Regions from separate parts of the Priestia sp. YIM B13552 genome, predicted to be linked through region 1. Evidence: riboswitches for the same ligand, from Rfam matches in the RefSeq annotation. Region 1 holds a riboswitch; each other region holds the start of a gene.
What was found. Region 1 has a riboswitch for cobalamin ahead of ACFX40_RS23035 (HoxN/HupN/NixA family nickel/cobalt transporter). Riboswitches for the same ligand answer to the same signal wherever they lie in the genome.
Positions count from the first base shown of each region.

Region 2: it holds a riboswitch for cobalamin, as region 1 does, so the genes downstream of both, ACFX40_RS13105 ((2Fe-2S) ferredoxin domain-containing protein) here and ACFX40_RS23035 (HoxN/HupN/NixA family nickel/cobalt transporter) in region 1, are expected to answer to the same signal.
Region 3: it holds a riboswitch for cobalamin, as region 1 does, so the genes downstream of both, nikA (nickel ABC transporter substrate-binding protein) here and ACFX40_RS23035 (HoxN/HupN/NixA family nickel/cobalt transporter) in region 1, are expected to answer to the same signal.

Region 1 covers NZ_JBHZOU010000007.1:64,645-66,846, reverse strand. The annotation lists gene ACFX40_RS23035 (HoxN/HupN/NixA family nickel/cobalt transporter) at 195-992, opposite strand; cobalamin riboswitch at 1,126-1,308, opposite strand; gene ACFX40_RS23030 (organic hydroperoxide resistance protein) at 1,414-1,833, opposite strand; gene ACFX40_RS23025 (undecaprenyl-diphosphatase) at 1,986-2,202, opposite strand, start outside.
Region 2 covers NZ_JBHZOU010000003.1:193,164-195,365, reverse strand. The annotation lists gene cobJ (precorrin-3B C(17)-methyltransferase) at 1-860, opposite strand, end outside; gene ACFX40_RS13105 ((2Fe-2S) ferredoxin domain-containing protein) at 874-1,254, opposite strand; cobalamin riboswitch at 1,357-1,536, opposite strand; cobalamin riboswitch at 1,655-1,833, opposite strand; gene ACFX40_RS13100 (hypothetical protein) at 1,981-2,139, opposite strand.
Region 3 covers NZ_JBHZOU010000009.1:35,406-37,607, forward strand. The annotation lists gene ftsZ (cell division protein FtsZ) at 1-642, shown strand, start outside; cobalamin riboswitch at 645-835, shown strand; gene nikA (nickel ABC transporter substrate-binding protein) at 979-2,202, shown strand, end outside.

The DNA of each region.
Region 1 (2,202 bases):
TACGTATAACTATGTTCTACGTTTCACATAACGACCTTAAATTATCCTTAATTATAATGGTTTTCAGACAATTTTCCATCCTTTAAATACAGATAATACTTTAACTTATTCATAACCGACCGAAAATAGCCATAAACTTCAACAAATTCATACAAAAAAGCTTCAATCTTCAACAGATTAAAGGTTTCGTTTGACTAATTGACATTTATTTTAATATTTTTCCCTTTTGACTTCACACTCACAAAAACAAACATAGACACTAAGAAAATAAACAGAATAACGCCAACCATTTCAAAGTTTACTTCGGCCCATGGGTTAAAGAAAGTGAATGCTAAATAGAACGACACACCATACGCGAGGACAACAATAACCCAGCCCATCAAGCGGGAAGCAGATTGTCCAAATTTACTCGATTCATTTACCATTTTGTGTACAATCATCGAATCGATTGTATCTGTAAGCATCATGCCAAACATAAACACTAGTCCCAACAAAAGCGGCGTATACTTGCCTGCGTTCCCTACAGCTAGAGACCACACGGCCGTTTGACTGACCGTTTCGGCTGCTAAAGCGAACAATGCCCCTACAAGAATAATTAAAAAAGGATTCGTTGTTCCTTTTGCGATTTTCGGAATAAACTTCCCTTTTAATCCGCTCAGCTGAAACTCTTCTTCTTTATTTTTAGTTCGAAGCAAATGATATGTGTTTAATGTTCCAATCAGAAAGAGAGAGATAATGGATACCCAAGATGCAAAATGATCGAAATATGATGGAAACGTAAAATTCTTCATCACCACGCCCAGCACCCCGGCCGTGACGGCCACCATTCCTCCATGACCTAGTGAAAACAGCGTTCCGACCCAAGGGGCAAAACGGCTGCCCATTCTCCAATTATATCGGGTCTGGCCGTCAATAAAAGCTAAGTGATCTGCATCCAATCCGTGCCTGATTCCTAATAAAAAGACAAGTAAAAAAACTGATAAACCTTCCATTTCCTACACTCCTTTTTTTAAAATAAAACGTAAAAAAGCCTCAATTCTATAGAAATTGAGGACGTGTCGGCATATGAAAATAAACAGCAATTGCTCACTGCGTACCTTGATACACCGCCTCTTTCCTAGAAGAGTCAAGTGTACAGAATAGGTAGGTCTCCTGGCTTGAGATCATCATTTTCTACCGCCTTCCCCGTTTTGAGTGACGATAAGATAGAAAACTCCCTGCTTACAGTGGCTGGACCGCTCGAGATTTGCACTCGATTCCCTGTTACCTCTTACGCTATGTAAGAGCACCTAAACTGTGCGAATGATTCATTTTCTTCCTCATTATACTAGTACCGCTTACAAATGAATAGAGAAAATTCAAATAAAAAAGCCCTGCTAAGCTTTACATGCTTAGCAGGGCTTTTTAAAGCAATTAAACTACTTCTACCGTTACGTCTACGTTGCCGCTGATTGCTTTTGAATACGGGCAGTATGAGTGAGCTAGGTCTACGTATTTTTTCGCTGTTTCTAAATCTAAGCCTTCAATATGAGCTTCAAGCGCTACTCCAATTTTCACTCCTTGATCAGCTTTATCAGGAAGCAGCTGAACAGTAGCTTTTACTTCACTGCTTTTGATTTCTACGTTATGTTTTTTCAACATAAATTCTAACGCGCTGTTGAAACAAGCACTGTATCCAGCTGCAAACAGCTGCTCTGGGTTTGTTGCTGTTGTTGCTTCTCCACCAAGCGCTGGAGGTGTTGCAACGTCTAAGTTAAAGATGTTATCTAAAGAGTGAACTTCTCCTGTTCTTCCACCTGTGTTAACGACTGTTGTTTCATATAAAGCTTTCATGTATAAACCTCTCCTCTTTTTCATTAATTTTATTAAAAGTTTTTTGTTTATCGTTTCTGTTATTTAATTGTACACAATTTAATTTTAAAAAACAAGTATTAAATACATTAAAAATTCCCCAATAAAAAAAGCCGCGTATTTGCGACTTTTTCTTAATAATATTGAGACTGTTCGTCATAAGCTGATTTTCGAAAAATAGACAAGTTGGTAATAGCTCTCATCAGTTTCGTATTAAAAATAACATAATGAATAAACAGCGCCAGCACGCAGCCTAAAACGGCTCCTGTTAACACATCGAATGGATAATGAACGCCAACCCATACGCGTGAAAAGGCAATGAGTACGCCCATGACAACCCACATGCGCCCT
Region 2 (2,202 bases), on a different contig from region 1:
ATAGTCGAAGCTGTTTGCTTTACAGTCTCTTCTTGATCGAGAGCCCATGGTTCTGCTTCTTTTCGAAGTCGCTGATGCGGTCTTAGCGGCTGCTCCGTTTGGTTGAGGGTATATTTTCGCTGATATCCGCGCGGTGTAATCATTAAATCGTCGTAAAAGAACGTAGATGAATTTCCGACAACAACGGTAGTCAGCATGCCAATTTCATGATTTAACATGTCTTTTAAGTTGGTCATTACGACTTCTTCACGGTCACGATAAGCGCTTTTCACAAGACCAACAGGCGTATCAGGGGAACGATACTTTAATAGAATTCTTTGCGCTTCAACAATTTGTCTTGTTCGTCTTCCGCTCTTTGGGTTGTAAAAAGCCACTACAAAATCTGCTTGTGCAGCTGCTTCAATTCTTTTTTCGATTAGCTCCCAAGGCGTAAGGTGGTCACTTAAACTAATTGTACAAGCATCGTGCATCACGGGCGCTCCAAGGAGAGATGCGCATGAATTGATAGCCGAAATGCCAGGAATTACTTCCAGCTCTACGCCCGTTTCTTTTTTCCAGCCTTTTTCAATCAACACTTCATACACAAGGCCTGCCATTCCGTATACTCCCGCATCTCCGCTCGAAATGACAGCTACGGTTTTTCCTGCTTCAGCTTGCTTTACAGCTTCCTGTGCACGGCTTACTTCTTCGGTCATTCCCGTACTAATAATTTGCTGATTCGTTAACAGTCCTTGAATTAATTCCACATAGGTTTTGTAACCGATGATCATATCACTTTCTTGAATGGCTTCTCTTGCTCGCTGTGTAATATGTTCAAAGCTTCCCGGCCCAAATCCAATAACTAAAAGTTTACCTTTCATGCTAGCTCCTCCTTTATGCGTTACTTTTTACTTTGTCAATTCCTTCTATGGAGTCACTGTTTTCCGGAGAAACGAAACCATTTTGATCATATTCATAAATAAGCGATTCCTTTATACTGCAGCCTCCTGCTAAATGTTCTTCGACAATCCGATGAGCCACGGTTTCAGTGACCTGCTTGTACCAATCTCCTGAAGGATAGACGATAGCTACAGGAGCATCTTTGCATCGTCCGTTACAACGTGTACGCGTTGTATGAACCGTTTCATCCAAATCCAGTTCTGTCACTTTATTTCGAATAGCTTGCGTGGCTTCTTCTCCACCTTTTCTCATACAGCTGCTTCCATTACAAATCAATACGTGATGTTTTGTTCCATTTAAGTTCCACGTCGTCACACTCATTCGCTCCTTTACTAAAAAAAGCGCCTCTATCAATGATAGAGGCGCAGAAAAATTCAAACTAAGTTTTTGCACTTCCACCTATATCCCGTAGGGTAAGCTTCGCATTAGAAAAAGGCTGGTTTCCTGACTTCGATTCATCACTTGATTGCGCCTTCCCGAATACAGTGGCATATGCAATCAGCTCATCTTCACAGTGGCGGGTACCGCGCTGGCTTCACACCAGACTTCCCATTTAACGCAATGTGGACATTGCGCACCTTTTTTGCACGATATGTAGTTTTGCGATACGAGAAAAACCCGCTTCGCTAATATGCGAGCGGGTAAAACGTCAGAATAAGAGTGTACACGAATGCCACTTTAAGCCAACGTTTCCCTTCCCGCTCCCCGGAGAAATAGAAACTTCACAATAAAGACAGGTCTCCTGACTTGTGTATCATTCTACTTGAGAACCTTCCCGTGATTTTTCCACAGTGGTTATACTCGTTCGTCCACACTTACAGTTGCGGGGGCAGTACTGGTCTTTCACCAGTTTCCCTATTAAGCCTTCTTGGCATCTTTACTGTTGCTGTTTGATATATATGAACCTTTTAAACTATCAGAATAATAGAAGTAACTACCATATCATAGCGTACATTTTTTTTTATTTCAACTCTATTCTTTTTATAGGATATAAAGAGCCATAAAAAAACAAGAGCAAAAAATCAGCTCTTGTTTTTCTACTTATATAGCTACCAATGTTAAATGAGGATCATTATAATACACGACTTCTGAAAGAACTTTACAGCCATTTGTTTTGGCAAAAGCTTCTCTCGCCTGCTTTTCAGTTTCAAATTCAAACATTTTCATTTCTTTTCCAGCATATACCGTCAGTACCCACATGAAAAGATTCGCCTCCGATTATTGTAGTGATCGCTATATCCACATTATGACGAAACCATTTCC
Region 3 (2,202 bases), on a different contig from region 1:
CGTGAACTAAATGCTTTAACAATTGGAGTAGTCACTCGCCCATTCAAGTTTGAAGGAAATAAACGTACGAAGCAAGCAGTAGGCGGTATTACTGCGATGAATGAATCGGTAGATACCCTTATTGTGATTCCAAACGACCGCTTGCTTGAAATTGTCGATAAAAAGACGCCTATGCTTGAAGCATTCCGTGAAGCAGATAATGTTCTTCGCCAAGGTATTCAAGGTATTTCAGATTTAATCGCTGTTCCGGGGCTGATTAACCTTGACTTTGCTGATGTAAAAACAATCATGTCTAATCAAGGATTTGCGCTTATGGGTATCGGGCGAGCTTCTGGATCAGACCGGGCAATTGAAGCGGCGAAAAAAGCGATTTCTAGTCCGCTGCTAGATGCATCGATTGATGGAGCAAGAGGCGTGCTGTTGAACATTACGAGCGGCAGCAGCTTGAGTCTTTACGAAGTACAGGAAGCAGCAGATATTGTCACGTCTGCTTCTGATCAGGACTTAAATATGATTTTTGGGTCCGTGATTAATGAAGATTTAAAGGACGAAATGATGGTAACTGTTATTGCCACTGGATTTGATGATGAAGATGTTTCACCATCAGCTTCTACTTCTAGAGTTTCAAGAGCACGCTACTAAATTAAATAACCAGCTTTTATGGTGGCAATTGTTTTTCAATTGCCTTAAAAGGGAATCCGGTGCAAATCCGGAGCGGTCCCGCCACTGTAACAAGGAGCCTTATGTCAAAAAGCCACTGTCTATTCAGGGACGGGAAGGCGGTATAAGGCAATGACTTGAAGCCAGGAGACCTGCCATAAATCGCAGCACACAATAACCTACGAGGATAGGGAGGTGTTTTGGCAGAATCAAAAATAAGATAAACAAGGGATACGTTTATCTGAATTTGTATTGAAGACAAGCACTTCTTTTTAGAAGTGCTTTTTTTGTGTATTAAAATAGAAGGTGGAAAAATCAATGATAAATAATAAAAAACTCGTATCTATGATATTTCTTGTGTTACTTTGCCTCACTGCTTGTGCTCCTAATGAAGAGAGCATAAGTATAAAAGAAAAAAAGAAAACGGATAAAAGTGTGACGTTTTTATTTAATTTTACATCTGCAACGCTTGATCCTCATACGGATGATAATTATACAGCAGTTCGTGCGGGAGTAGGGGAGACGCTTGTTAAAATCAGCAATGATTTAAAAATAAAGCCCTGGCTTGCTGAAAAGTGGAAAACGGAAGATAACGGTCTTACGTGGACATTTACGATAAGAAAGAATATTACGTTTCAAAATGGTAAAGCACTAGATGCAAATGCCGTTAAGTCTTCTCTTCAAAGAACGATAGATCAAAGTTATGCGATGAAAAACGCTTTAAATATTAAAGAAATGAAAGCGAACGGTCATGCGCTGACAATTGCATTAAAAGAACCAATGCCTAAATTTCCTTCTGAGTTAGTACATCCAAACACAGCTATTATAGATGTTGATGTTTCTAATATAGCTAAGAAGCCTATTGGCACAGGTCCATTTCAAGTTTTGACTTTCGATCAAGGAAATCAAGTGAAGTTAGAAAGATATGAACATTATTGGAATGGGAAAGTAAAATTAAAAAATGCGATCTTTGCATTTAACGAAGATGCTAATGCGCGCGTTGCGGCTCTTCAGTCCGGAACAGCGGATATTATTTATCGCCCGCCTTTAGAAAGTTTGGGCACTTTACAAACAGATCCGTCTTTTAAGGTAAGTGGAGTACCCAGTGTGCGTACACATTTATTACTTTATAATCAAACCAATGACGCATTAAAAGACGAAAATGTAAGAAAAGCTATCGATACCTTACTGAACCGAAAAGAAATTGTCAGCAGCATCATGAACAATCAAGCGGCAGCAGCTCGAGGTCCATTTTTACCTCAATTTCCTTTTGCTGATAATAATGCTAATGAGCAAAGAGGTATGCCATCTGCTAAAAAATATTTAGAGAAAGCAGGCTATCAAATCAAAAATGACAAACCAATGAAAAATGGAAAGCCACTATCGCTCTCTCTTGTCACATACAGCTCTCTACCAGAACTTCCTTTGATTGCTCAGCTTATACAGTCTAATGCCAAAGAGTTAGGAATTACTATTAAGATTCATCTCGTTGAGGACAGCGATGAATATGTAATGGCAAAAGACGATTGGGATTTAGCACTG